2 regions of the Vibrio sp. R15-SG3-ISO1B genome follow, and region 1 is predicted to be linked to the other one. Evidence: predicted binding sites of a transcription regulator. Region 1 holds the regulator's gene; the other holds the start of a gene.
What was found. Region 1 encodes PurR, which represses purine synthesis genes. Its sites were predicted from a motif close to TNANGNAAACGTTTNCNTNA; they were not measured.
Positions count from the first base shown of each region.

Region 2: purT (formate-dependent phosphoribosylglycinamide formyltransferase) is a predicted target of PurR. The motif match lies at 9,005-9,024, and genes of this name have one in related genera.

Region 1 covers NZ_JCBDGG010000002.1:114,999-129,932, forward strand. The annotation lists gene elyC (envelope biogenesis factor ElyC) at 1-706, shown strand, start outside; gene torR (two-component system response regulator TorR) at 821-1,528, opposite strand; gene torD (molecular chaperone TorD) at 1,767-2,474, shown strand; gene purR (HTH-type transcriptional repressor PurR) at 2,713-3,717, shown strand; cyclic di-GMP riboswitch class I at 3,893-4,001, shown strand; gene AC6R0S_RS00750 (TfoX/Sxy family DNA transformation protein) at 4,206-4,799, shown strand; gene AC6R0S_RS00755 (TVP38/TMEM64 family protein) at 5,005-5,697, shown strand; gene AC6R0S_RS00760 (putative signal transducing protein) at 5,694-6,005, shown strand; gene AC6R0S_RS00765 (alpha/beta fold hydrolase) at 6,028-6,828, opposite strand; gene glgA (glycogen synthase GlgA) at 7,070-8,530, opposite strand; gene glgC (glucose-1-phosphate adenylyltransferase) at 8,520-9,737, opposite strand; gene AC6R0S_RS00780 (GGDEF domain-containing protein) at 10,080-11,774, opposite strand; gene topA (type I DNA topoisomerase) at 11,993-14,620, opposite strand.
Region 2 covers NZ_JCBDGG010000049.1:31,430-46,363, reverse strand. The annotation lists gene cobU (bifunctional adenosylcobinamide kinase/adenosylcobinamide-phosphate guanylyltransferase) at 1-170, opposite strand, end outside; gene AC6R0S_RS15865 (adenosylcobinamide-GDP ribazoletransferase) at 167-976, opposite strand; gene cobT (nicotinate-nucleotide--dimethylbenzimidazole phosphoribosyltransferase) at 976-2,004, opposite strand; gene AC6R0S_RS15855 (flavin reductase family protein) at 2,006-2,617, opposite strand; gene AC6R0S_RS15850 (Rossmann-fold NAD(P)-binding domain-containing protein) at 3,128-3,754, shown strand; gene sbcB (exodeoxyribonuclease I) at 3,937-5,361, shown strand; gene AC6R0S_RS15840 (CidA/LrgA family protein) at 5,377-5,742, shown strand; gene AC6R0S_RS15835 (LrgB family protein) at 5,742-6,419, shown strand; gene cdd (cytidine deaminase) at 6,626-7,513, shown strand; gene AC6R0S_RS15825 (cyclic di-GMP phosphodiesterase) at 7,663-8,892, opposite strand; gene purT (formate-dependent phosphoribosylglycinamide formyltransferase) at 9,080-10,255, shown strand; gene AC6R0S_RS15815 (thiopurine S-methyltransferase) at 10,354-11,007, opposite strand; gene AC6R0S_RS15810 (phosphoribosylglycinamide formyltransferase) at 11,317-12,090, shown strand; gene hutC (histidine utilization transcriptional repressor HutC) at 12,243-12,953, shown strand; gene hutI (imidazolonepropionase) at 13,061-14,281, shown strand; gene hutG (formimidoylglutamase) at 14,274-14,934, shown strand, end outside.

The DNA.
Region 1 (14,934 bases):
AAAAACAGGATGTTTCGTTGTTCTCTTCTCGTTTGTTGGCATTTTTCTCGTTGCCTTCCAGCCCGTTTCATCACGTCTTCTCATGCCTATCGAGCGCCAATACTCGGCCTTTTTTCCTGTCGATGAATCGATTGATTATGTGATGGTGCTTGGCAGCGGCCATGTTGTGGACGACGATATTCCGCCCACCTCAGAACTGAGTCGCGCCGGCCTAATGCGTTTGACCGAAGGGATTCGTGTGATGCGAATTTATCCGGGCTCTAAACTGATTCTCTCAGGCTATGCCGCCGGTTCTGAAGTGAGCAATGCGCGCATGATGGCTAAAGTAGCGCTGGCGCTTGGCGTTTCTAAATCTGACATCATTCTGCTCGAAACCGCCAAAGATACTTGGGAAGAAGCGCGCCAAGCGGCAGCGTTCGTTAAGAACAAGAAGTTGGTGGTGGTCACATCGGCCAGTCACATGAACCGTGCCCTGAATGAATTCCACTCCGCAGGATTGAAACCTTACGCCGCGCCGACCAACTACCTAGCGCAGAGAAACATCGATCAAGCGTGGGAGAAGTACGCGCCGAAGGGCAAATATCTCGAACAAACTGAGCGCTACTGGCATGAAACGCTGGGCACCATTTGGCAACACCTCCGCGACTGGGCGTCCGATTATGAAGAGCAAGCCTTAGAGGTGGAGGCTGCGCAGAGCGACGTTTAACCGGCCGCCAGCGTAGACGGATAACGTCTTCGACCTAAAACAAAAATCCAGGCTGCATGCCTGGATTTTTCGTTTCTTTTGCGTCAATTTTCGCTCGTTAATTGCCGAACTACGTTAATCTCCGGCGAACATGTAGCCTTCGCCATGCACGGTGACGAATATCTGCGGATTTTTTGGATCCGCCTCCATCTTCGCTCTCATGCGTCGAATCAGGACATCGATAGTGCGATCATTGGGTGCGTCCACACGATGACTGATCATATTAAGAATGCGTTCCCGACTGAGCACTTGGTTAGGGTGAGAGGAGAGCGCCACCAAAAGCTCATACTCTGCTTTAGTCAGTTTGACCGGTTCATCCCCTCGGCTCAAAGCGCGGCGCTGAATATCGAACGTCCATTCAGCAAAGCGGACCACGCCGTCTTGCTGATCGCTGCCCGCGTTTTGCGCTCCCGCAGCCAGTGCGATGCGCCACAAGAGGTTCTTGACTCTGACGAGCAGTTCCCTAAGCTCAAATGGCTTAGTGACATAATCGTCCGCGCCCATTTCTAGACCAACAATCTTATCAATGCTGTCGGTACGCCCGGTCACCAAGATAATACCGATGTCCGATTGACTGCGCAGCTCACGCGTCAGCATCAAGCCATCTTCGCTGGGCAGATTGATATCCAGCATCACCAAATCGACCCGACTGCTACTGAGTACGTCGCGCATCTGCGCGCCATTCTCAGCTTGGCTCACCTGATACCCTTCGGTTTGAAAGTAGCCCGCCAATTTACGGCGAGTCACTTCATCATCTTCAACAACCAAAATGTGGTAGCTCATCGGCTCTACTCACTTATTCACACACTGATTCAATGGCTTTATTCTATTCATAATTAGTCACAACTCCATCTTTGTCCTCTTTGGGAGGTGAAAAGTTGGCGATTCATTGATGCAAAGCAAGCTTTGCTGCCCTGTTCACAAATTGCCATATTTGACCATTTCTTCTCATAATCAGGTTGACCGCTGTTCATTTTTATCCGTTAGACTTAACGGCATCTGATTCAGTTGAGAGCCCATCATGCCAGAGACACCTAACGCCCAGATTTCCGACCCTTTATCTCCCGCCGAAAAAGAGCAGCGCGCCTTTGATGAGCAACGCGCCGAGCTCTACTGGTGGTTTTCGAGCGTGTTTGCCAAAGAGCTCTCAGAGCAAGAGCTGGCCCAATATCATTCGGTGGACACACGTACCTTTCTGACGGGACTTGCACAAACCCCTGAGCTTAACGTAGCCGCAGACAGGCTCATCGATGCATTGAACCGATTGCAAGACAGGCCAGATGCTCAGTTGGAACTATCAGCCGACTATTGCGACCTGTTTTTAAAATCCGACCGAGACAGCGCGTTGCCTTACGCCTCTGTCTACTTAGATGAATCCGGACTGCTCAATGGGGAGCCCGCCAAACAGATGGACACTCTGCTCCAACAACATGGCGTGGCCGTGCATTCAGGGCTCAATGAACCTTCTGATCATCTCGCGATAGAGTTGGATTTTTTAGGTAACCTGATTGTGCGCGGCGCTCATGCAGCAGAGCAGACGGCAGGCGACACGCATCTCGCCTACCAAGAGCAAGCCGATTTTATTGAGCAGCATCTACTCCCTTGGATTGAGAGGTTTGCCGAGCGCTGCCAGCGCCTCGACACATTCGGCTTCTATGCGGCGCTGTCGTCGCTATTGTGCGCGTTCATTCAATTGGATAAAGCCTACCTGCAAGGCGATAGCGATTAAGCCCATACAAAAGGTGTGGCGAGATCCCAAAGGCGGGTTTTTTATTTGCCCAAATCGACGTTGCGGACTACAATCCGGTCCGCAAACGATAAAACTAATAAATACAAACCGCTTTTTGAGGGCGGTTTTTGTGTTTCTGATACTTTCTGTCTACATACTCTAAACTTTGTATAGACTTTACTTTTATAGACTTAACTTTTCATAGAATAGTAGGCAGTCATCGACAGGACAAAACCATATGGCCACGATTAAAGACGTCGCTCGCTTAGCGGGTGTCTCGACCACCACTGTATCCCATGTGATCAACAAAACACGCTTTGTCGCTGAAGCCACGCAAGAAAAAGTGATGGAAGCGGTTCAAGAGTTGAACTATGCCCCAAGTGCCGTTGCACGCAGCCTGAAATGTAACTCGACACGCACAATAGGCATGCTGGTTACTCAATCGACCAACCTTTTCTTCTCGGAAGTGATCGACGGGGTTGAGAGCTACTGCTACCGTCAAGGCTACACCTTGATCTTGTGTAACACTGGCGGCATCTACGAGAAACAACGTGACTACATTCGCATGCTGGCGGAAAAGCGCGTCGATGGCATCTTAGTGATGTGTTCAGATTTGACCGAAGAGTTGAGCGAAATGCTTGACCGTCATAAAGACATCCCTAAGGTGGTGATGGATTGGGGCCCGGAAAGCTCACAAGCCGATAAAATCATCGACAACTCGGAAGAAGGCGGCTACCTCGCAACAAAATACCTGATTGATCACGGCCACAAGCGCATTGCTTGCTTGAGTGGGCATTTTGAAAAAGCGGCCTGCCAAGAGCGCATCCAAGGCTTTAAGCGCGCAATGAACGAGTCGGGTTTGAGCGTCAACGAAGATTGGATCTTAGAAGGTAACTTTGAGTGCGATACCGCCGTGCTTGCCGCGGACAAAATCGTCGCCATGGACGAAAAGCCAACCGCAGTATTCTGTTTCAACGATACGATGGCGCTCGGTTTGATGAGCCGTTTACAGCAAAAAGGCATTCGTATTCCAGAAGACATGTCGGTCATTGGTTATGACAACATTGAGCTAGCCGAGTACTTTTCACCACCGCTAACGACGGTTCACCAGCCGAAGCGCCGTGTGGGTAAAAACGCATTTGAGATTTTGCTCGAACGTATTAAAGACAAAGAGCATGAAAAACGTATTTTTGAAATGCACCCAGAAATCGTCGAGCGCGATACCGTGGCGACGGTGAAATAGACCAACGAACAAGTTCAGCACATCACATCGACTAGCCCAGCGAGAATACTTCTCATCCGCTGGGCTTTATTCTCTCGGTAACACCCCTCTATTTTATGAACTAAGATCACATTTAACCCATCAAAACGTGATGTTTAGCCCATAAATTATTTATGCTTATTATGTTCGACGAATGCCACGAACAGGGCAAACCATTTCGAAAGGATGGGACGCAAAGCTTCCGGCCTGTTGCAGCCACTCAACGATATCAACGTTGATGACTGCTTGGTAGCGGGGTTGCCGATGGCAAATGTGCACTCCGTAATTCTTTATCAAAAGCAAAGAATACAATGAGTTAAACGTTGCGCGCGCATTATGCGCTCACACCGTGAGTAGGATTATTCTTTTATGAGCCAGAATGACACCCTACTGACACAAAACCTGCATATTTTTGCTAATCTCTCGGACCTGAATTTGGTGGCGTATTGTAATACACCGAGAATAACAGCATGGATAAACCAATTTTAAAAGACTCAATGCGATTGTTTGAACCATTGGGCAAGATCAAGTCTCGCTCAATGTTTGGTGGATTCGGAATCTTCGCTGATGACACCATGTTTGCCCTCGTGGTAAATGACAAACTTCACATACGCGCCGACGACTCGTTGGCCCAACAGTTTAATGCTCAGGGACTCGAGCCATACGTGTATAAAAAGCGTGGTTTCCCTGTGGTTACCAAATACTACGCCCTCGGTCATGACTGGGATCAGGATGTCGCTCAGACAGTTGCGATGGCAAACAGTGCACTAGAGGCGGCCAACAAAGACAAGCAGCGTCAAACCAACGCCAAACCAACGCGCCTCAAAGATCTGCCGAACTTGCGTCTGGCGACCGAGCGAATGCTCAAGAAAGCGGGTATCGACAGTGTCTCCCGTTTGGAGCAGACGGGCGCAGTGGAAGCGTATAAAGCGATTCGTTCCACACACTCTGCCGATGTCAGTATCGACCTGCTGTGGGCACTTGAGGGGGCAATTAAAGGTACGCACTGGTCTGTGGTCCCTCAAGCAAGACGCGACGAGCTCCTGAATCAGCTGCAAAGCTAGTCAGCGATAGCGTTCATTAATTCCAATACCCTTCTCAAGCCAGCCGAACACCGCTGGCTTGAGACGTTTTTAGCCGATGCTTTTTCAGCGTTTCCATTCCTTCGTCATAGAATTCAACGTGTTTTCCCCTTAGGGCGAAATTTTTTACTGGCTTTTTGGTTCATATCTAACAATGATCAATGATGATGTTTTCAAAGGGATCCATATGAACAAGAAACTGCTTTTAGGTATTGGTTTGCTCGCTCTGATTGTGTTTTTAGGCGCAAACTTTGGTCAATACCTGACACTTGATAACGCCAAAGCTCAGCAGCAAGCGCTGGCTGAAATCATTGACACCCACTTTGCCCTAGCCGCGCTGAGTTACTTCTTCGCCTATGTCGCTATCACCGCCTTCTCGATCCCTGGAGCAGCCGTCGTCACCTTGCTTGGCGCTGCGCTGTTTGGCTTTTGGACCAGTTTATTGCTCGTTTCTTTTGCCAGTACGATAGGTGCCACCTTGGCGTTTTTAAGCAGCCGCTTTTTACTCAAAGAGTGGGTACAAAGCAAGTTTGGCGATAAGCTCGCGACAATTAACCAAGGGGTCGAAAAAGATGGTGCGTTTTATCTCTTCTCACTGCGCCTTATACCGGTGTTCCCTTTCTTTTTGATCAACCTCTTGATGGGTCTTACGCCCATCACCATCGCGCGCTTCTATCTGGTTAGTCAACTGGGTATGTTGCCGGGCACGGCCGTCTACCTCAACGCCGGGACTCAGCTAGCGCAAATCGACAGTTTGTCAGGCATCGTCTCCCCAACGGTACTTGCCTCTTTTGCGTTGCTTGGGGTATTCCCTATCGTTGCCAAATGGGTAATGGCCAAACTCAAAGCGACACCGCAATCCAATGGGCAAGCGTCTTGAAAATTTTTATTGCCACGACACCACCACAAGCACACATCGTGTGTGAAATGCTGCGCAGCGAAGGAATAGCCTGTGAGGTGAGAGGTGAAGGTTTGTTCGGCTTGCAGGGAGAGATTCCGTTTGGCGAAGAGGCCAGCCCGTACGTTTGGTTAATTCGCCCAGAGCAGAAGCAGGCGGCACTCGCGCTGATTGATGATTTCCAACAGGACACCCCCGACAACATTGTTTGGGTTTGCCCGACTTGCCAAGAAGAAAATGACGACCATTTTCAGTTATGTTGGCAGTGCGAGCACACCAAACCAACTTGAGTGTGCTTGGAGTCAACCGAGATTAAGCAGTGAGGTGTTGCTGAATGAAGGCGATGGAGTGATCGTTAAACTCATCTGGGCGCTCAACATTACACACATGGCCACAGTCAGGAATTTCATGCAGCTCACTGAGCGTATGTGCTGAGACCATCTCTTTCACAGGGGTGATGAACATGTAGTCTTTTTCACCCATCAGATAGAGCGTAGGAATAGGTAACTCGCGGTCTTTGAAGTAGCGCATCAGAGGGTTCACCTCTGCGGTCAAAATAAACCAACGCTTGAACTCCTTTTGGCACAACTTCTTCGCTTCGCGGATAAACATATGTCGCGACTCTTTTTGTGCTCGCTGCGGCATCACAATGTAGGCGAACAGTCGATAGAGCCACATGTAGGGCACAATGTGTTTACACAGATTGCCCAACTTCACCAGTACTTGAGAGCGTGTGTTGAGTCGTGTGACGGCGCCACCTAACACCATGGTTTTTACGCGCCCAGTCGCTAGCTCCGCTAAGTTACGGACGATGATGGTTCCAAGCGACATGCCGACAAAATGTGCCGACTGAATCTTTAGGTGATCGAGCACTTTTAAGATGTCTAATGTGACCTCTTTAAAGGTGTAGCGATTGGCAATGATCTCCTTAATCAGCTGGTTCGATTTTCCATGGCCGCGCAAATCAATCAGCAGCAAATTAAAATGCTGCTTGTAGGCTTTGATCTGTTTAAACCAAATCGATGAGCTGCCGCCTGCGCCATGCACAAAGACCACCCACTCATCGCTAGTGGGGTGTTTAAAAGTCTTATGGAATAGCAAGCTTTGAGTCATAGTCGAAAAATAACCGTTATCGTCACACAATTCAGGGCGCAGGGTAACACAAAAGCGCCCGTGTTTTTGTTTAGCATAAACGAAAACCGCCACTTTAGTGCAATCGGAAATGTTAGAAAAAATGAAAGCGCCGTGAGACTGTGCAAGCACAAAACCCCTCAGGCGCTTTCTTTATGCGGATCTATTGTCGTCTTTACGCAAACAGACTAAAAAATAGCGTCCGCAATTCAATGACCTAGTGTTAGGCGCTTAAAGCACTGTGGTAGAGTTCGATGTACTCACCCGCCGCTTTTTCCCAACAGAAGTTTTCTGTCATCGCGTGCAATTGAACCCGTTTTATCTCATTGAGATTTTGCGCGTAGAGCAGCAAAGCACGAAGCATAGTCAACAACAACGCAGTCGGCGTTGGCTCATCAAACACAAACCCAGTAGCGATTGACGGATCATCGTCGTAATGGTGAACCGTATCTTTCAGTCCACCCACACCACGAACGATTGGCAGCGTACCGTAAGCCATACTGTAGATCTGATTGAGACCACAAGGCTCAAACTCTGACGGCATCAAGAAGAAATCACTGCCCGCTTCCACCAAGTGAGCAAGCTCTTCATCGTAAGCCTCGATAAACGAAAATTTGTCGCTGTGTGTGGCTGAGAGCGCTTTAAGATGGCTTGCCAACATCGGGTCGCCGGTCCCAACAATCACCAACTGAACATCGTGTTTGAGAAACTCAGACAGAATAGGGATCAGGTAATGTAACCCTTTTTGCTGCGTCAAACGGCAAACCATGCCAAACATCGCGACGTTTTTTTCGCTCAGTTTCGCTTTTGCTTGCAGCGCCGCCTTACACGCTTTCTTACCGCGTACCATACTCTGCTTCGTCGCTCGGTAATTTAACGGTAAGTGGATGTCTGTTTCTGGGTTCCATGTACTGTAGTCGCAACCATTAAGAATCCCCACCAGATCATGGCTTCGGCTTTGAAAATCTTGCGCCATACCATGACTGCCCAGTTCGGTCTTGAGCTCTTGCGCGTACGTCGGGCTAACCGCGTTCACCTTATCAGCGGTTTTCACCCCAGCGCGAAGCATGGTGATGTGCGTTGCACTCACTGCGGCATCCGGCGCGTAATGCGTCTGGAACTCAGGCAGATCGCCGAGCTCATCATAGCCAAAGACACCTTTGAAGACCGCGTTGTGCACGGAAAGAATGCTTTTGGTATGAGCAAAAAAATCGTCACTGGCGTAACGATGCTTGAGAAGGTATGGAACCAGACCCGTGTGCCAGTCATTGGCGTGGACAATGTCCGGCTGAAAGCCCAGTTTCGGCAGCATGTCCAAACTCGCCGCACTAAAAAAGGCGAAGCGTTCACCATTGTCTGAGTAGGCTTGATTGTACTCGGCGTACATGTCAGGACGGTCAAAATACTGCGGACAATCGATGGCATACACAGTGATTCCCGATAGCGCTAGCTGCTTGACGCAATAAGGCGTATGAGGCCAGTGCTCTAATGCCGTCTCTAAAACCACAGTCGCAGACTCAATGCCTGCAACCTTGCGATAAGCGGGAAGTGTGAGTCTCACATCTTGCTCGAGCTCAAAAAGGGCTTCAGGCAGTGCCTTGGCAACATCTGCCAAGCCACCGCTTTTGATCAATCCTTCTACTTCCGATGCTACAAAGAGAATAGAGAGATTCTTAGTAGCCAACACGTGCTCCTTTTGGAATAACGACAACACCGTCATCCGACACGTGGAAATGCTTTTTATCTTCCGTCAGGTTCACACCGATTTGCGTCCCTGGCGCAATATCCACATCCTTGTCGATGATGACGCGACGCAAGACACAGCCTTCGCCGATCTTCACGTCACCTAAAAGGATACTTTCGCTAATATCGCACGCAGATGCAATATTACTTCTAAAGCCAAGCACACATTTTTCAATACGCGAACCGCGTACAAAACTACCGTTACACACTAAACTATCAATAATTTGCACTCGACCATTGTCCGAATCACTAAACGTTGCAGGCGGCAATGGTGGGTAGTAGGTGTGAAGTGGCCATTTACGGTTATAGAGCGAGAATGGCGCGTCTTTGGCAAGTAAGTCCATGTGCGCTTGCCAGTAGGCATCAATCGTACCCACATCGCGCCAATACACTTCTTCTTTCTCGCCAGTGATACGGTTGGTACTGAAGTCGTAAACGAACACGTCGCCACTTGGGAACATCTTAGGAATGATGTCTTTACCAAAGTCATGCGATGACGCTTCATTGTCGGCGTCTTCAATCAACTCAGCAAATAACGTCTCTGCTTCAAAGATATAGTTACCCATAGAGACGAGCGCGTGCTCAGGGTCACCTGGAATCGCTTTCGGATTGGCTGGCTTCTCAGCAAATCCGATCATGCGACCTTCTTCATCCACCTCGATCACACCAAACTGTGACGCCTCTGACAGTGGCATACGCAACGCAGAAACGGTCAGGGAAGCCTCTTTTTCTTTATGGAAATCAAGCATTTGTTTGATATCCATTTTATAGATGTGATCAGAGCCAAAAATACACACTTGCTCTGGCTCCGACAACTGCATGAAACGCAGGTTTTGGTAGATCGCATCTGCCGTGCCTTCGTACCAACGTTTGCCCGTGCGCATTTGCGCTGGGATCGGGTCAATAAAGCGATCCGTAATCCCGCTGATGTTCCACCCTTTTTTCAAGTGATGGAACAGAGACTGAGACTTGAACTGCGTCAGCACGTAAATGCGCATCAAATCCGCATTAACGAAATTGTTCAACGCAAAGTCAATCAGACGGTAACTCCCGCCGAAAGGCACCGAGGGTTTACTTCTTGATTCAGTTAGAGGACGCAGACGCGAACCCTCGCCACCTGCGAGGATCATACCTAAAACACCAGCCATTTTAATCTCCATTTTTATAATATTGTCGATGAGAAAGTGTAATATTTGGGGGGCTCATCGACGCTCCAAAATCTGACAGCGTTAGCGAATGGCGCATGCAAACTGCATAGATCTTACGCGCATTTTGCTACGTAAACGTTTAACACGGCGATTTACTCTACGTTATCTTATTTGCCCAAGATTACAATTTAAAATATACCGTACTTAGATGGTAAGATGAGTTACTTTGCGGATGGCTGATTCAGCTCACATTACATAAGCGATTGCTCACATAAGATTAACAAGATCACCACAAGAGAGTGACGTTCTTGCTCAGTAATAAACCTGTGTTTTATTTATGTTTTATGACAGTTCCATTAGTTGATTCAGGGTGTCATGTGGGCAGTGGTGAATATATATTTTTTCTTGATTAATTTTGGCCTGATAGAGGGCGCGATCCGCCACCGATAAAGCTTGATGCAAGGTCATCTCAGAACTAATCAGAGAGCCACCAACGGACAAACATAAGGCGGGCAATTGGTCTTGGGCTCTTTGCTGTTGAATCGTGTCAATCAATCGCTGTGCTAACGTGCTTAGCACTTCCCTCTGATCGGTTTTGATCAACAACAAAAACTCACTTTCTCCCCAACGCGCAGCAAGGTCATACTCACGAATCGTATCTGAAATGGCTACGGCAATCGACTTCAAACAAGGCGTTTTGTCTTGCCCTATGTGCTCCGCACTCAGCGCGTCACAAAGCCCAGCATCCACCCATATCAAGCCGAATTGGCTCTGTTCGCGCTTACCTCGAGCAAGCTCATTCGTCACTTCTCTTTCTATGCCACGTCGATTAAGTAAGTGCGTCATCACATCATAGGTCGCCAGTTTATCGAGCGCGGCGGTCCGCGCGACAACCAACTTCTCGACGCTTTGACGCGCCTCTAAGAGCTCTCTTTCAACAACCGCTAAGTCCGCATCAACGGTCACAGCATCCAAATGGGAGTGACGCCGACCACGAGCCATCGTGTGTAGGCGCGTGAACCACCTCTCTAGCGGCATCAACCACTCTTTGGCTGCATACAGGTAGAAGAGTACACTCAGTACCAACGCGAGGCCTAGGTAAATAAACAACAAATAATCCAGCATAAAGAGTGGCAGCACCGCGTCTACATTCAGCAGCGTCAACTCAAACCAGCCCAATGCGTCGATGTAATGCATCATGGCCACCACATTACCTGCATCTTGCTTGAGCATCAGAAACTGTGACTCACGGCCATTCAGTTGTTGATACAACGCCGACTGGATGATTTGGTAATCACTATCGTTGTCTATCACCTCTTGCAGTGTCGGGCGGCTTTGACCTTGCTCACCCAATGGAAACACAAAGCGATCGGAATCTCGGATCAATTGCACGCGCAATTGGCGATCAATAAACAGGGTCGAGAGTGGTGAGCTCTTGTGGTGATTAAGCTGACTGACCAACATATCAATATCCAAACCCGTACCGACAATGCCCAAAAACTGGCCATCGACAATAACGCTTTGGTTGATCCACGCTTTGGTTACCCCCAAGTGAGAGTCTTTATCAATGTTGACCGCCAGAGGCGTTAAGCTCGATTTTTGCTCAAAGTACCATTGGTCGTCATCCGCGTTAGGCTCTAAGGTGTATCGTTGAAAGTCACCCGTTCTAATACTGTTGACATCGTTGAAGTGATAGGAAAGGTCCTGATCGAGTGCAATAAAAAAGTTTTTGGAATCAAAGCGCCATCGGTAGTGTTCGAGCGTTTCTTGGGCCACGGAGCGATAAACACCATCTTGAGCATTCTGCGCCCAGGAGGTGATGTTGGGGTGTCTTGCCAGCTCCTGCGCCAAGGCGATTTCCGTGGTCAACGGCGCAAGAGTTTTCTCTACATCATATTGCGCGATGATTTGACCATACTTCCACATCAATTCCTCGATAATATCATCGATAATATGCTTAGAGAGCGCATAGGCTGCCAACCCGAACGCCATACAGAGTACGAAGATTGCGAAAAATAGTCTTAACTTTAGAGTCATCTTTTTATCTCACCAGAGATAGATCAATAGAAGTTCAGATTGAAAATGTCAAAACAGAACCAGCGAATCATCACAAAGTTGATTATTTATTTGGCAAATGGGGATCACCATCCCATTCATCATACTTATTATTGTTAGTTCTAAAACTAAAAAGGCAGCCTAGATTGGCTGCCTTTGGGGTCTGCTGAAGACGTGCTTATCGTAAAGACATCGTCGTGTTACTTGGCGGATTTTTTACGCTTGTCCGACACTTCCCATTTTCCGTCGATATACAAAGCGGTGTAACCCGTTGGCTTACCTTCAACTTCTGAACGAACGTAGTTCTCTTTAGTCTTACGGCTAAAACGAACCACCATAGGCAATCCGTCCGGATCCTTTTGCGGCGCTTCGGTCAAGTAGAGGAACTTAGGTGACAAGCGGTCTTTAAACCTCACCAACTCTTCAACTAGAGGTGCGCGAGTTTCACGAGATTTCGGGAACGTACTCGCTGCGAGGAAGAGACCAGACGCACCGTCTCTGAGCACAAAGTAAGCCTCTGAGTTCTCACAAGGTAGCTCAGGAAGATGTACAGGATCTTCTTTAGGCGGCGCTACCTCACCATTTTTCAGAATCTTACGCGTGTTCTTACAGGTCTCACTGGTGCAGTCCATGTATTTACCAAATCGACCGTTTTTCAGCACCATGTCACTGCCACATTTGTCACACTCAACGACAGGGCCATCGTACCCTTTGACTTTAAACTCGCCCTTTTCAACCACATAACCTTCACAGTTCGGGTTGTTACCACACACGTGCAGTTTGCGCTTGTCGTCAATCAAATACGCGTCCATCGCGGTTTCACAGATAGGACAACGTTTCTTCGCTCGCAATGCCGCGGTTTCAACGTCTTCTTCAAGGACATTGATGATGCCCTCTTCGTCACCGAGGTTAATGGTGGTTTTACAACGCTCTTTCGGTGGCAGCGCATAGCCCGAACACCCTAAGAAAACCCCTGTCGATGCGGTGCGAATTCCCATTGGACGTGAACAGGTCGGGCATTCGATGTCGGTGTAAACGATATGATTAGGCTTCATACCGCCTTCTTCTTCATCTTGCTCAGCTTGTTCAAGATCTTGAGTGAAATCTTTGAAGAAGCTATCGAGGACCGATTTCCAGTTGGCGGAACCCTCAGCGATTTGGTCGAGCTTCTCTTCCATCTTAGACGTGAACTCGTAGTTCATCAGCTCATCAAAGCTACCATCAAGACGATCGGTGACGATCTCACCCATCTTCTCGGCATAGAAACGGCGCTGATCCACTTTCACATAGCCACGGTCTTGAATGGTAGAGATGATAGATGCGTACGTCGACGGACGGCCAATGCCGCGCTTTTCAAGCTCTTTAACCAGTGCCGCTTCGGTGAAACGAGCAGGCGGCTTGGTGAAGTGCTGCTTAGGATCTAAGCTCACTAGGTCAACGTGATCGCCCACTTGCACTGGCGGTAGAATTTGGTCTTCGTTCTTACCCATCGGGCGCTGAACGCGTGTCCAACCGTCAAATTTAAGAATACGACCTTTCGCTTTCAGCGTGTATTGTGCCGCTTTAACGCTAACGGTGGTGGAATCGTACTTAGCAGGGGTCATCTGACATGCGACAAACTGATTCCAAATCAAAGCATAGAGTTTGTGCGCATCCGCTTCCATGCCTTGTAAATCCTCGGCTTTCACCGCAACATCCGAAGGACGAATCGCTTCGTGCGCTTCTTGCGCCCCTTCTTTGCTGCCGTAAACATTCGGTTTGGCGGGTAAATAGGCATCACCGTATTCACTGCCAATAAAGCCACGCACACTGTCGACCGCTTCTGCACTCAAATTGGTCGAGTCGGTACGCATATAGGTGATGTAACCGGCTTCATACAACCTTTGAGCCAGCATCATGGTTTTCTTTACGCCATAGCCAAGACGGGTACTCGCCGCTTGCTGCAACGTTGAAGTAATGAAAGGTGCGGAAGGCTTACTGGATGTCGGGCGATCTTCGCGCTTGCACACTTCAAAAGTGGCGTTTTTGAGCACATCCAACGCCACTTGAGTTTGCGCTTCATTGACGGGCTTAAATGCCGTACCATTTTCTTGCGCGACTTGAAGACGAAAATCTGTCTTGTCCGCCGTTTTGGTGTTGGCATGAATGTCCCAGAACTCTTCAGGGACAAACGCTTTGATTTCACGTTCACGCTCAACCAGCAGTTTCACCGCCACTGACTGCACGCGACCAGCAGATAAGCCTCGAGCCACCTTTTTCCACAGCAGTGGTGACACCATAAAGCCCACAACGCGATCCATAAAACGGCGCGCTTGCTGTGCATTGACGCCGTCCATGCTCAACTCACCCGGTTTTTGGAATGCTTGTTGAATCGCGTTCTTGGTAATTTCGTTAAATACAACGCGTTTGTATCGCTCTTCATCGCCGCCGATGATCTCACGAAGGTGCCAAGCGATGGCTTCTCCTTCGCGGTCCAAATCGGTGGCGAGATAGACGGCGTCCGCGTCTTTAGCAAGCTTTTGCAGCTCTGCAACCACTTTCTCTTTGCCGGGTAGGATTTGGTAGTTTGCTTCCCAACCGTGGTATGGGTCGATGCCCATCTTTTTGATCAGTGCTTTCCTGTCTTTCTCTTTCTTGATTTTGGCTTTTTCTTCAGCGCTCAAACCTTTTGTCGAGATCGCCGCCGCCTTCTGGCCTGTGCTTTGACCCGCAGTTGGTAGGTCACGGACGTGACCAACACTCGACTTCACAATGAAGTCTTTACCTAAATACTTATTGATGGTCTTCGCTTTGGCTGGCGACTCCACAATAACCAGTGACTTACCCATAATCGACTCAAGTGTCCTATTTCGGCAGCGCTTTTAGCGCACGATATACTTAAAATTTTGCTTCTTTTTTTACTATTGAGCGAGATTGCAAGAAGATCAATACCTTTTTTAAAAAAGTCAATTGACTGCTCGACAATTCGACGACTCTCCCACTATGGGTAATAAAGAAGGGCGCACATACTATAGATAGACTCAGCGATGCGCTTTAGAAATCGAAACGATTTTTGCATTTGCTCACAAAAGCGTAGCCGCACTGTCCTCTTTATCCAACGTAAACACGCATTGAAATTATGGAAAAGATGCTTAGAATTCGG
Region 2 (14,934 bases), on a different contig from region 1:
ATCCGACTGGCCATTTCTTGGTCGAGATGAGTTGCCGTGGCGATGTAGTGTTTTTTGACTACCTCACTCCCCAGCGCGGCGTTACCCGCTTCACACAGCGAGCGAATTTGCGCTTCGGCAAAGCGCGATTTGCCTGAGCGAGCGCCGCCAAGCACCAAATGAATCGTCACCCTGCACCTCCAGTGAGAATGGGGCCACCGAGCGCAAGCAACGTGAGATAACAGAGCAACTCCATGATCTGCTGCGCCGCGCCCAAGCAGTCACCAGTAAAGCCGCCGAGGCGCGCCTGCAACCAGCGTTTAAAACCAAAGCGAAACACCACAGCGACAATCACTAGCGCTAGTACCGCGCCTGCGGATAAAAACAGACAAGGCACTGCCGCCGTCATAAGGAGAATGCCTAATTCAAGCCGAGTTTGACGCTGTGCCAAGGGCTTACTTTTACTGCCACTGAGATCGCTGACATAAGGCATATCGAAAATTAATGAGGCGGCTACCGCACGACTCAAGGTATAGCCGACAATAAGGATCACACCGATGGCAGTGATACTTTGACTCACTTGCTCGATGAGTTCACTCAGCAAAACAAACTTACCCAACAGCGCCATGATAAGTGCACTGGCGCCATAAGTACCGATGCGGCTGTCTTTCATGATCTCAAGGCGGCGCTCGGTGGTCATGCCGCCGCCAATACCATCCGCCATGTCCGTTAGGCCATCTTCATGAAAGGCGCCTGTGAGCATCAAGCTAAACACCATCATGACAAACAGCGCCGCACTGCTGGGCAGCCACCACTGCGCTGCGCCATACACCAAGGCGCACAACGCGCCCAAAATCGCGCCGACCAACGCAAAATAACGCCCGGCTTGGTTCATGCGCGCCTCACTATAAGGCGTCGAAGACGGGATAGGGAGACGCGAGAAAAATCCCAACGCCAAACAAAACAGTTGCCATTGATATTTGCTCGCGCGCCACATTAGACCGTTACTCCGGCTTCTTCAAAGCTCGCCATCGTGTTGTAGAACTCGGCGGCGCTGCGCAGCAAAGGCACGGCCAATACCGCGCCAGTGCCCTCACCTAGGCGCAGCTGCAAGTCAAGCAGCGGCAAAGCTTCCAGTCTTTGCAGCAACAATTGATGACCCGACTCATGCGAGCGGTGGGCAAAAATCATCATCTCTCGGCTTGAAGGTTCAAGTTCGCTTGCCACCAACGCTGCCACACTGACAATGAAACCATCAACTAGCACCGGCACTTTCGCTTTAGCCGCCGCCAAGAAAGCGCCAACCATCTGCACAATCTCAAACCCGCCGACCTCGGCCAATATCTCTTTCACGTCTAGACCGTCACAGCGCGCAACACCTTGAGCAACCAGCGCCACTTTACGCTCGTACTGCTCATCGGTGATGCCCGTTCCGCGGCCGACGCAGCGCTCAACCGGCTCCTTGGTCAAGGCACTCAGCAGGGCCGCCGCGCTACTGGTGTTACCAATGCCCATTTCACCAAACATCACCAGCTCAGAACCAGATGCGATCACCTTATCGACCACCTGCGCCCCCAGACGCAAGCCGTTCTCGACCTGCTCAGAACTCATCGCAGCTTGCTCGGCAAAATTGTGGGTTCTCTCGCCAAGACGCTGAGAGATAAACTGCGCCGAGTCAGACTCCACAGGCAGTAAGATTCCGCAATCAACGACAGTAAGCGCAACATCGTTGGCGCGGCAGAAACAGTTCACCGCAGCGCCACCCGCTAAAAAGTTAAGCACCATTTGCTGCGTCACAGCGCTAGGCGCAATGCTGACGCCCTCATCGGCAATCCCGTGATCGCCGGCAAAGACGATAGCAGCAGGTTGGTTGAGCGTGATGCGCTGCGCGAGTTTTCCCGCTTTGCTGCTTTGTATCAGCGCCAATTGATGGGCGGCTGACTCAAGCAAGCCAAGCGAGCCAAGAGGTTTGGTTTTTTGGTTGATACGGTGCCAAATGGCGTCAGAAAAAGCGTGGTTTAACATGTTATTTGGGCCTAGCTACAGAAAAAACGTCACGGGTCAAAGCGTATTGGCTGCCCCCGAGACGGGAAAGTGGGTTGAGCGACAGAGCATCAATCGTCAGGCGTTTGCCCTCTTCTGTCACGATATTAGGATCAAGGTAAATCTGCTCAATCTTGGCAAAAATAAGGCTTTGCGGGGTATCACCGATCTCTTTGACTTCAAACAGCGAACAACCAAACGCCACCGGGCAACCTTGCACCCGAGGCAGTTCAAAACCGTCAAAGCCAACCAACTCAAGACCGGTGGCTGCCACTTCTGACTCACCATGCTCTAGGGTTGCGGCGGTTTGCGTCACCGACTCGGCTTGCGCCTGATGAGCGATATGCACCACCATTTTTCGGTTTGCTAGTACATTGCGCGTCGTGTCTTTGATCTCGCCACTGGGCTTTTTGCCCACCGAAAACATCAACAGCGGTGGATTACTAGAAATCGGCGTAAAGTACGAAAACGGCGCCAAATTATAGTTTTGCGTGCCTGATTGCGTCAGTACCCAAGCGATGGGTCTGGGAATCACCGTTTGCGTCATCAAATGATAAATGTCCGCAGGCGGCATGGTCGTCAAGTCAATGTTCATCACGTATCCCTATGGTGAGATTGAATTTTTGTCAGTGTACCGCGAAATACCGTTTTGAACACCCGCCGCCCCTGTTGTGATTGACCATTTGCTGGTCAATTCATCGGTTTTATTGACCTCAACTGGTATTTTTCTCCATTTGTACTATATTTTCATCAATAACGTAGAACGCTTTTGATCAGTAACGTAGAGCGCAAGGAGGTCTGTATGATTGCAAATCGACGTTCAAGTAAACCCAAAAACGGCTCGTCCTCACCCAAGAAAAGCACTCGTCGCTTACCTTTCTCACTCACCTAACCCCGGTTCTTCCACACAAGGACACAAATACACATTAGATCGCGAAAGATAGGATGAGATCATAGACTTTTCACTGATCCTGTAGGATTCTTCGTTCACCTTCCTCGAATTCATGCAAGGCTGACGGTGAACCAGACTGAACACAACCCCAACGAACGTGCACCGCTTGTCGTCATCACGGCAGGCGCCACGGGCCTAATTGGCAACGAGCTAATGAAGCAGATGCTCGAGGCCGAGCCGATCGAGGCTATTTACGCGTTATCTCGTAAAGCCTTGCCCTATTTTCATCCCAAATTAAAGACGCTGATTCACCCTGAACTGGAAGTACAGACGTGGACAGACGACAAACCGACCCCCACCTATGGCTTCATTTGTTTAGGCACCACACGCAAGCAGGCAGGCTCTAAAGAGGCGCTAGAACACGTCGACGTCAAACTGGTGTGTGAGGTCGCGAGCGAAATGAAACTGCTTGGCGTGACGCGTCTCGCGGTTGTCTCGAGTTATGGCGCGTCATCGCGCTCACTGTCTCATTACCTACGCTGTAAAGGAAAAATGGAACTGACCATTGAGCGTATGGGGTTTGAGCAAGTGGTGTTCTTTCGCCCTGGTCCATTAGTGGGGCTAAGAGATAAGCCAAGAAATGATGAACTGGTTTTGCAAGCGGTGCTAAAAGTGGCGCGCCCACTTATGATAGGCCCATTGCGCAAGCTGATTCCCATTCATGCCAGTGACGTCGCGCGAGCCATGCATTACGCACTGTTTGCAAAAGAAAAAGGCCATAGCAGAATCCGCGTCCTCGAAAGCCCAGATATGTTGGCGCTGATTGAGCGTTATCGTTAGCAGTCGATGACTCGTAGCGCCTCTACGTTGGCCGTCGGGTCCTTATTGTCCTTGATTTGTCCTGACGCGCAGAAAATCGTCACCCATTGCCCTAGCTTGAAAGTTTTTCGCCATTTCCCTTGCTTGCGCGCCCTTTCTTGACGGATACTTCACGTCAATCGCACGCAATTTCTGGAGAACCCATGCAATCTGATAATCAACCGACGTTTTTCTTCTTTGATTATGAGACTTGGGGAACCAGCCCTGCCAAAGACAGGCCGAGCCAGTTTGCAGGCGTACGCACCGATATGGATTTCAACATCATCGGTGAGCCGCTGGTGATTTACTGTCAGCCACCTGCCGATTACTTACCCGCGCCAGAAGCGGCGCTCATCACGGGTATCACGCCGCAAACGGCGGTCAGTAAAGGGCTGCCAGAACCTGAATTTATCGCTCAGATTCACGCGCAATTGGCGACGCCCAATACCATTAGCTTGGGCTACAACAGCATTCGTTTTGATGATGAAGTGACGCGCTATACCTGTTACCGCAACTTTATTGATCCCTATGCGTGGAGCTGGCAAAACGGCAACTCTCGCTGGGATCTTTTGGATGTGCTACGCGCTTGTCATGCGTTGCGACCTGAAGGCATCGAGTGGCCAGAAAACGAAGAAGGCTTTATTAGCTTTAAGTTGGAACATTTGTCGGTCGCCAATGGCATTGAACACGCCAACGCGCACGACGCGATGGCGGATGTGATTGCCACCATTGAGATGGCAAAAAAAATCAAAGCCGCACAGCCCAAATTGTTTGATTACTTTTTGTCGATGCGCCACAAACGCAAACTCAATGAGCTGATCGATATTGTCAACATGACCCCCTTGATGCACGTCTCCGGCATGTTAGGCCGAGAGTGCCAATACACCAGTTGGATGGTTCCAGTGGCGTGGCACCCGACCAACCAAAACGCGGTTATCATGGTGGACTTAGCCAAAGATCCTCAGCCACTGTTGGATCTTGATGTCGACGCACTCAACACGCGTTTGTACACCAAGCGAGACGACCTAGGGCCAGATGAACTGCCCGTGCCGGTCAAACTGGTGCATCTCAATAAGTGCCCAATTCTCGCCCCTGCGAAAACCCTCACGGCGGACAATGCCGCTCATATTGGCATCGACCGCGAGCAGTGCTTACAAAACCTAGCCACGCTTCGCCAACACCCAGAAATCCGCGAAAAGTTGATTGGCTTGTACAGTATTGAAAGAGAGTACGCCGCGTCATCCGACGTGGATACTCAGTTGTATGACGGTTTCTTTTCTCCTGCCGACAAAGCAGCCATGGAGATCATTCGCCAAACTGAACCGCAGCAACTCGCAGGTCTAGACATTGAATTCAGTGATCCACGCATCGCCCCGCTACTATTTCGCTACCGCGCACGCCACTACCCATGGACATTGGATGAAAAAGAGCAGCAGCAGTGGGCGGCGCATTGCCGCGAGTACTTCGAAAGTCGCATTGAAAATTACATGATCAATCTGGAAAACTTAGTTCATGAACATGAAAGTGACGAAAAGAAAGTCGCTATCTTAAAATCGGTCTATCAATACGTTCAACAGTTGGTCTCTTAAGGCAACACCGCTCTTATGCCTCGTACTTTATTGCACTACTTCATCTCATTTGGCTTGATTTTTCTCTGCCTGATCGCCGGTCTTAATATTCAGCAATGGCTGAAGACCTCGATTCCCGGCAGCATCATCGGCATGCTTATTTTGTTCTGCTTGATGGCAAGCGGCTTGGTGCCCTCAAAGTGGGTCAAACCCGGTGCGACGCTGTTTATTCGCTATATGGTACTGCTGTTTGTGCCCATCAGTGTCGGCTTGATGGAACACTTCGATCTGCTCTACCACAATGCGTGGCCAATTCTGGCAAGTGCGATTGGTGGCACGGCGATTGTCCTCATCTCTCTGGGCTGGATGCTCGATCGCCTGCTTAAGCGAGGCAACCAATGATGTGGCTACTCGTGACTGTGGTGGTGTTTTTGAGTGCGCGTTGGGTGTGCAGTAGAGTCAACTCACCGTTAATGAACCCGCTGCTGGTCAGCCTAGCGGTTCTTATCCCGCTTCTGACTTGGCTGAGCGTTCCTTTTGAAACCTATTACGAAAGCAATCACTGGATCAATCTCCTGCTGCAGCCTGCGGTTGTGGCCTTGGCCTACCCACTGTATGAGCAGCTCCCTCAAATTCGGGCCAATTGGCGCATCATTATGTTGGCATGCGGCGTGGGTAGCGTCCTGTCAATGGCGACGGCCAGTCTGATTGCCGTTAGCCTAGACACCGACTTAACCTTGATCGCCAGTTTACTCGGCAAATCGGTAACCACACCGATTGCGATGGAAGTCTCTAGCCATTTGGGTGGCGAACCCGCGATTGCAGCGATTTTGGTGCTATTGGTCGGCTTGTTTGGGGCGATTTTTGCCTACCCTATCTATGGGCTGTTAAACATCACCCACCCAATTGCAAAGGGTCTGACCATGGGCACTGTCTCACATGCCCTTGGCACCGCGACCTGTGCGGAGAAAAACGCGCAAGATGCGGCGTTTAGCTCTCTGGCTCTGGTGGTATGTGGCGTGATCACCTCCATATTGGCACCGTCATTTTTTGCTCTGGCACTCTGGTTATCGCACTAGCTGCGGCTAGACAGTGCGCCAGAATTGTGTGACATCACTCATCTATCAGCAAATTTGCACTCGTTACAAACGTAAGTGTGATTTTTATCACTGTATTGTTTGGTGCGTCGCATAGAATGATTGTCCAGTATCACAAGATGTCAACAACCTAGCTATGTTTTCCCTAGCATCGAGCTTGACTCTGAAATAACAACAAAGGATTCACTATGACCAGCCGCATAGAACAAGCCCTGACACAGCTCCCTAGCGACGTTGCCGATTACCTCAAACCCATCGTGCTGAGCGAGTCATTTGATGCCACCCTGTCAGCCGACCAATTTGAGCAGTTTAAAAACATCAGCGGTAAAAACGATGCTGATACGCGAGTGATGCTCTTGCCTGTCGCGGCGGCGTTCTCCTACGCCCCCCTGTCTAAATTCTACGTGGGCGCGATTGTGCGCGGCTTAACGGGTCGCTTATATTTCGGTGCCAACGTTGAGATTGCCGGTGTGCAACTCGGTCAAACGGTACACGCCGAGCAATGTGCCATCAGCCACGCGTGGATGAAAGGCGAGCAAGGCATTTCTGACATCACCATCAACTACAGCCCTTGTGGCCACTGTCGTCAGTTTATGAATGAACTGTCGACGGCAAAAGAACTCACGGTTCAATTGCCTGAACGTGAAGGCAAGACTCTGCACGATTATCTGCCAGAAGCCTTTGGCCCTAGCGATCTCGGCATTGAGTCGGGTTTGATGTCTGAGGTCAATCACGGCTATCACAGTGAAGACGGTGACGAGTTGGTACAAGCGGCTCTGAAAGCGCTGAATATGAGCCACTCACCTTACACTCACAACCTGAGCGGTGTCGCACTCAAAACCACCGATGGGTCGACCTATCTCGGTGCGTACGCTGAAAACGCTGCGTTCAACCCAAGCTTGCCACCACTGCAAGTCGCGTTAATTCAACTGTTGATGGCCGGTAAATCCTTCAGCGACATTGAATCTGGTGCCTTGGCAGAGATGGCCGAAGGCGGAATCAGCCACCTCGCCGACACGCAAGCGACCCTTGAAGTATTAGGACCAGATATTCCGCTGACCTATCTTGCGATCTAAGCTTTAGCGCCGACAAATTGTGCTCGATAATAAAGCGCCTTTTATCCACATAACGTGAGTAAAAGGCGCTTTTTCTGTTTACGGTGGCAGTGTTGTCTGCGAAGACCTATTCTGCCTACAACGAAAAGTAGCGGCTCACTATCGATGCATCAAACGTCAAAGAACGGCGTCGCATCCACTTCTAGCTGACTTGGCGCAATCGCTTTGGCAATCTTGACACTGCTGCGCTTGAGATCGACAAAAGCCACATCAACATAACGCTTGTTCTTGCGCGAGTAAAAGCACTTCACTTCCGGTTTCAGCGGCTCAGATTCATTGGATGTCCAGACGATGCCCACTCGCCCATCACTGAGTTCGACTAACGCCCCCACTGGGTACATACCGATACAGTTGATGAACTTATACACCAAGTCACGATCGAGGTGATTGGGCGTGAGGCTCAATAGAATTTTAAACGCCTCTGCCGAGCTCATTCCACGCTTGTAGACGCGATCCGCGGTGAGGGCATCGTAGATATCCACAATGCAACTCATGCGACCGTGCAGTGGAATTTCATCCCCTTTAAGGCCATTCGGGTAGCCGTTGCCGTCCAGTTTTTCGTGATGCATCAGACAGACATCACGGCTCACATCACTGAGCCCAGTCACGGACATGATCATATCTTTCGCAAACACTTGATGAAGCTTCATGTGCTCAAATTCTTCCGGTGTTAAGCGTGCCGGTTTGTGCAGCACCTTATCATCCACCTTCACTTTGCCCACATCATGAATAATGCCGCCGATCGCCATCTCTTTGAGCATCTCTCTTGGCAATTGCAGATGTTTACCAAAGGTCACCAATAAGGTGGCCACATTGACCGAATGCTCCAATAGATACTCGTCCTTGTTGCGCAGCGCTGAAACACATTGCAGCGCATCGGAGTCCACCAGCGCCGATTCAATCAAATCTTCCGCCCAATCATCAAACTCATCGACATGGACCGTTTTACCATCAAAAGTTTGGGTCAATACGCGATGAGCGAGCCCTTTGGCTTCACGAATAATATTGCTCGCTTTCTTCTGCATGGAAAAACGGCTTTTGGCTTTACGCTTAACTGCCTCGGTCTTCACCGATTCTACCGCCGCAGGTGGCGAAATGTTGTGCGAGTCATCGAATGGCTGTTGCACGGGTTTAAAAGTGCAACCTTTAGCAGACAAACTTTCGTCAACCCAAGCGAATTGGATACCATTTTTGATCAGTTGATTGACGGCTTGCTCTGACGGCACGCGCCCAGCATTTGCTAGGTTCACCTTTTTGTTGTCTTCCAGTGCGGTGACAAACATACCGACGGTTAGAGTGTCGATTGGAATTTTGATGGAATTATTAGGATCGTATTGCATTCTTATTTGATGATTACTCTACAACAAGTCACTTTAAGATTATAACTCTGATTTATGCTACATGCCCAACAAATACATGCAAGAGTCCTAATATAAGTCACAAAATTGAGATGGACGCAAACGTTTGCCTTTTGAGATCTATCCTCGTATGATCAGCGCCAAATTCTACATCTCTAAAAGGTTGATTATGTTTGGTACAGCGACTCGTCAAAATGCAACGCGTGTTCTTCTCCTCGGCTCAGGTGAACTGGGTAAGGAAGTCGCCATTGAGTGTCAGAGACTGGGCTTAGAAGTCATCGCGTGTGACCGCTATGAAGATGCCCCTGCTATGCAAGTCGCGCATCGCAGTTACACACTAGACATGCTTGACGGCGACGCACTGCAAGCCATCATCGACAAAGAGCAGCCTCACTATGTCGTGCCAGAAATTGAAGCGATCGCAACCGACAAGCTGGTGGAGCTTGAAACGCGTGGTCTCAATGTCGTGCCGAGTGCGAAAGCCACACAGTTGACCATGAACCGCGAAGGCATTCGCCGCTTAGCCGCAGAAACACTCTCTCTGACCACCTCTCCATACCGATTTGCCGACAACTATGACGAATTCACCGCAGCGATTGAAGCGGTCGGTCTGCCATGCGTGTGCAAGCCTGTGATGAGTTCATCGGGTAAGGGACAAAGCGTCATTAAGACAGATGCAGACATCGAAAAAGCCTGGGCATACGCTCAAGATGGCGGACGCACTGGCGCAGGTCGCGTGATTGTTGAAGGCTTTATTGATTTTGATTACGAAATCACCCTACTGACGGTACGCGCCGTTGACGGCGTTCATTTCTGCGCCCCAATTGGCCATCGCCAAGAAGATGGCGATTACCGTGAGTCTTGGCAGCCACAAATCATGTCGGATAAGGCGTTAAAAGCAGCGCAGCACGCGGCGCAAAGCGTTGTCGATGCGTTAGGCGGCTACGGTATTTTTGGTGTCGAACTCTTTATCAAAGGCGACACGGTGATTTTCAATGAAGTTTCGCCGCGCCCACACGATACCGGCCTGGTCACTTTGATGTCACAAGACAGTTCAGAGTTCGCACTGCATGTCCGCGCGTTTACCGGCATGCCAATCAGCAGCATCACTCAATACGGCCCTGCCGCGTCTGCCGTCGTGTTAGGTCAAGGCACCTCACAAGACATCCGTTTTGAAGGCATGCAACAGGCACTCAGCGCGCCTCAAACCCAGCTGCGTTTATTCGGTAAACCTGATATCAACGGTCGCCGACGTCTTGGCGTTGCGATTACACGCCGTGACACCATTGAGCAAGCCATCGAAAGCGCCGTCGAAGCGGCAAGTAAGATCAAGGTGATTTACTGATAGGTTCACGCCTCTCTCTATTTAAGTAATAAAAAACTCTGGTCCGTAATGGCCAGAGTTTTTTATTTTCGCCGATTGTCAGAGTTCCGATCGTCGCCTCATGATGGCGCCTGAATCAAATAGACCTCTTCGGCGAAGCGTGACAAACCGCGCTTCGCAATTTTTGGATGGCGCTCGTCGGCATCATCCCGATAGAGCTTAGTCACTTGATACCCCTCATACAGAGCACGAACTTCCTGCTCGGCCACACTAAATGGGGGGCCCGCCATCTCTAATTGAGGATAATCTAAGGTGACCAGTAAAATCCGCCCACCGGGTTTAAGTAACGACTGAATTCTTGCCACATAGTCGACACGCATCTCTTCAGGCAGCGCCACTAACGCTGCGCGGTCATAGACCAAATCGACCGGTTTGACGGGCGCGGTAAAGACGTCTCCGGTGTAAATAGAGAGCTCATCGAACTGAAACAGCTCATGCTGACCATTGAGAGGGATCACCAACGGCGTATAAAAGTGCTCGGCGAAAAAGGCGCGCACCGCAATGTTACTCAGCTCCACCCCTTGCACATCACTGTGTTTGGTGGCGAGCCACACCAAATCTTCTGATTTACCACACAGAGGCACAAATACGTTTTCGTCTGCGCTGGGGTTGGTCGCTGGCCAGTATTGAATCAGCAGTGGATTCACGTCTTCCAAGTGGAAACCAATCTCATTGGATGCCCATTTGGCATGCCAAAACTCTGGATCTTTCATTCTCTTTCTCTTTCGATGACTGACGTGCCATAGCCTAACGGAAAGTCAGCCTTCGTGGTAGGTGGCATAAGGCATTCGGCGATGGAATCTGGTCATAATTGGTTACAACTAGCGGATGAACTTAAGCAAAAACGCGCAATCCAACCAAGGTAAGTTAATGAAATTGAGACCAACATCATAATTCAAAAGTTTATCGAATAGCGGACCTTGGAAAGGCCATTTCCATCCCAAGATCTTAATCAGACACGTAGCACTTAGCGGTTCCTTTTTCCTCCATTTTCTAAGCGACTACGATTCTAAGGAGAGTGAATGAGCGTATTCTTGCGTACCACTGCACTGATGCTGTTAATGCTCAGCCGCGCCCCCGCGTTTGCCGCCATCCCTATGGCCCCTGACCGAGATGAAGGACCCAGTACTAAGCAAAACCAAGTCAGCCCTAAAGCGTTTAAACACAACTTGAGCGGTTTGTACGGCATTAAATCAACCGACGCCTCCCCCACTCAACCCTATTCAGATTTTGACGTGCTCTACAGCAAAGCGCACCAAGCGCAAGCGGAGCTCGAAACCTTATGTAAAAGTACCGCACTGTTAACCTCCACCGACGCTTACTTTGCTGGCGTAAAATCAAGCCAGCGAGCACAAGAGAAAATTGCCCATGAGCTCGACGGTCAAGTGGATCGCATCACCGACCTTGCCAGAGCCACCATAGTGGCGCACGATATTGATAGCTTGATGTCCGCCTATGAAGCATTAGCGCGTGAAACTACGGTAGTCAAAGTAAAGAACCGTTTTAAGAGCCCACAAGCATCAGGCTATCGTGACTTGAATATTTTGGTTCAACTGCCTAAAACTCAATTGGTTGCAGAAGTGCAACTGCACCTCAAAGCCATTGCGGACGTCAAAAATGGCGCAGAGCACGATATTTATGAGCAGATTCAGCTGATTGAGCGTCAAGCCGCCGCCGAATCGCGCCCGCTTAATGACATTGAAATGGCCAAGGTCGATAAAATGCGCAAGCTCTCTAAAGCGCTGTATCAAGACGCTTGGCACCCCTACCTCACTACGCATCTTAGCGCTGCCTAATTAAGTTCAGCTCTCCTCATTAATGGGCAAACAAGGGTCAAGACCCTGTTTGCCTCACAACTTGCTCACTCCTGCTTGACGCATTCAACCAATCGGTTACCCTTTTGTATAGTCAATAATGGATGGCGTGTCCCTCTGAAATCAGTGAGCTTATGAGTCAATCACCGTTATACCTGCAAATCAAACACTACATCGAACAACAGATCAGCTCGGGTCATTGGCCGGTCGGTCACCAAATCACCACCGAGCTTGAGTTAACCAAGCAGTTCAATGTCAGCCGTATGACGGTCAACAAAGCGATTCGCGATCTGGTTGCTGAGGGCAAACTTCAGCGCCGACCTCGATTGGGCACGTTTGTTTGTGCACCAGATGAGAAAGCGGAGTCACCGCTGCTTGATATTCGTAATATCGCAGAAGAGGTCGCGCAGCGAGGCAAAGCCTACTCCAGTAAAGTGATTAAGCAGGTCGAGTTATTGGCCGACGGCGTGATTGCGACTAAGTTGGGGGTGATGCTCGATACCAAGGTGTTTTACAGTGAAATCATTCACTTTGAGGACAACTCCCCCATTCAATACGAACTGCGCTGGGTCAACGAGGCGTATGCGCCCGACTATCTCTCGCAGGACTTCACCACCTTAACGCCCAACCAATACCTTTCTCAGCACTGCCCGCTCAGTGCGATTGAACACACAGTGGAAGCGATCGTGGCAGATGATAAAGTCCGCAGCGCATTAAAGTTGGCGGCGAACGAGCCCTGTTTGCTGCTCAATCGCCGTACCTGGAGCCAAGATAAACTGGTCAGTACCGCGTTACTTTATCACCCCGGTACGCGTTACAAACTCAGCTCTAAAGTGACCTTCTGACCGTTTGAAATTGGTCTAGTGATCACATTTTCATAACATCACACTTGATCATTTGACTACTCAAGACTCATTATTTGTATATACATTTAAATCTAAGAGTCTATCGAATGTTCTCCTCTGAGCTACCCCACTACGACTTGGTGCTCTGCAATGCTCGGCTCGTCACGATGTGTGAGGGCGAGAGCGGCTATCAAGTCAGCGCGCCGACCAGTATCGGTATTGTGCAAGGCAAAATCGCCTTTATCGGCGACATCCAACCGCAGCCCGAACGCTATGATTGCCAAGGCCAATTGGTGACGCCGGGGTTGATTGATTGCCATACCCATCTGATTCATGCCGGTAGCCGAGCACACGAATTTGAAATGCGATTGTGCGGCGCCAGTTATCAAACCATCGCGGAGCAAGGCGGCGGCATTCTCGCAACCGTGAAAGCCACTCGAGAGGCGAGCGAACAGACGCTCACCGAACTCGCGCTTCCTCGTTTGGATGGACTGCTGCGCACCGGTGTCACCTCTGTGGAAATCAAATCCGGTTATGGCCTGACGCTTGCCGATGAACTGAAAATGTTGCGCGCGGCCAAAGCACTAGAGCAGCACCGTAAGGTGCGCGTGACGCCCACCCTGCTTGCCGCTCATGCAGTGCCACCAGAATACCAAGGACGCGCCGACGATTACGTTGATTATATTTGCCAAGCGATCATTCCTGCCGTGGCTGATGAGCAGCTTGCCACTAGTGTGGATGTCTTCTGTGAATCCATCGGCTTTTCACTGGCGCAAACCGAGCGTGTCTTCCAATGTGCGACCGCGCATGGGCTCGCGATTAAAGGGCATACTGAGCAACTGTCGAACCTTGGCGGCAGTGCGTTAACGGCCAAGTACTCTGGGCTCTCAGCGGATCATGTTGAGTACCTGGATGAGACCGGCGTGAATGAGCTTGCTCAATCAAGCACTGTTGCCACCTTGCTCCCCGGCGCGTTTTACTTTTTAAAAGAGACGCAGCGCCCACCGATAGACTCTTTACGCCGAGCCGGCGTCCCTATTGCGCTCGCGACAGACTTCAACCCCGGCACCTCGCCGTTTGCCGACTTAACCATGATGATGAACATGGCGTGCACCTTGTTTGGCTTAACGCCGCAAGAAGCGCTGCGCGGTGTCACCTGCCACGCCGCGAAAGCGCTGGGCTATGGACAGACACGTGGGCAGATAGCACCAGGCTTTGACGCTGATCTTGCGATTTGGGACATCGCCCACCCAGCAGACCTTAGCTACCAGCAAGGCATGCCACGTTTAACCGCACGTGTTGTATTGGGAGAGCTCAATCATGCCTAATCAACCCCACTTAGCTTTTCACTGGCAAGGGCGCGATGACAAAGAAGATGGCGTACTGGGCCAGCGCGTGCATCATGTCGTTACCTCTACCACTAGTGACGCGCTCAGTGAGCACACTCAAGATGCCATTTCTCTATTGGGTTTTGCCTGTGATGAAGGCGTGGCGCGTAATAAAGGACGAGTCGGCGCCGCCAATGGGCCAGATGCGATTCGCCAAGCATTGGCAAACCTCGCGTGGCATGAATCTAGCCGTTGGCTGGACTTAGGGAATGTCACCTGCACCCAAGGTCAGCTTGAGTCGGCGCAGCATGAGTGCGCGCAGCACATTTCACGCGCCCTTCTGCACAGCAAAGTGATCACCTTAGGTGGCGGGCATGAAGTGGCGTGGGCCTCTTTTCAGGGGTTAGCGAGCTTTCTTCAGCGCCACTTAGATAAAACATCGCCTGCAACAACAACTCAAGGCGGAGCTCAACAGCAGCAGATCGCACCGAAGATAGGCATCATCAATTTTGATGCCCACTTTGATTTGCGCACCTTTGATACCCAAGACACGCAACCGAGCTCAGGCACGCCGTTTCATCAAATTGCTCGTTACTGCCAAGCGCATCAGTGGCCCTTTCAGTACGCGTGCATTGGTGTAAGCCGCGCGAGCA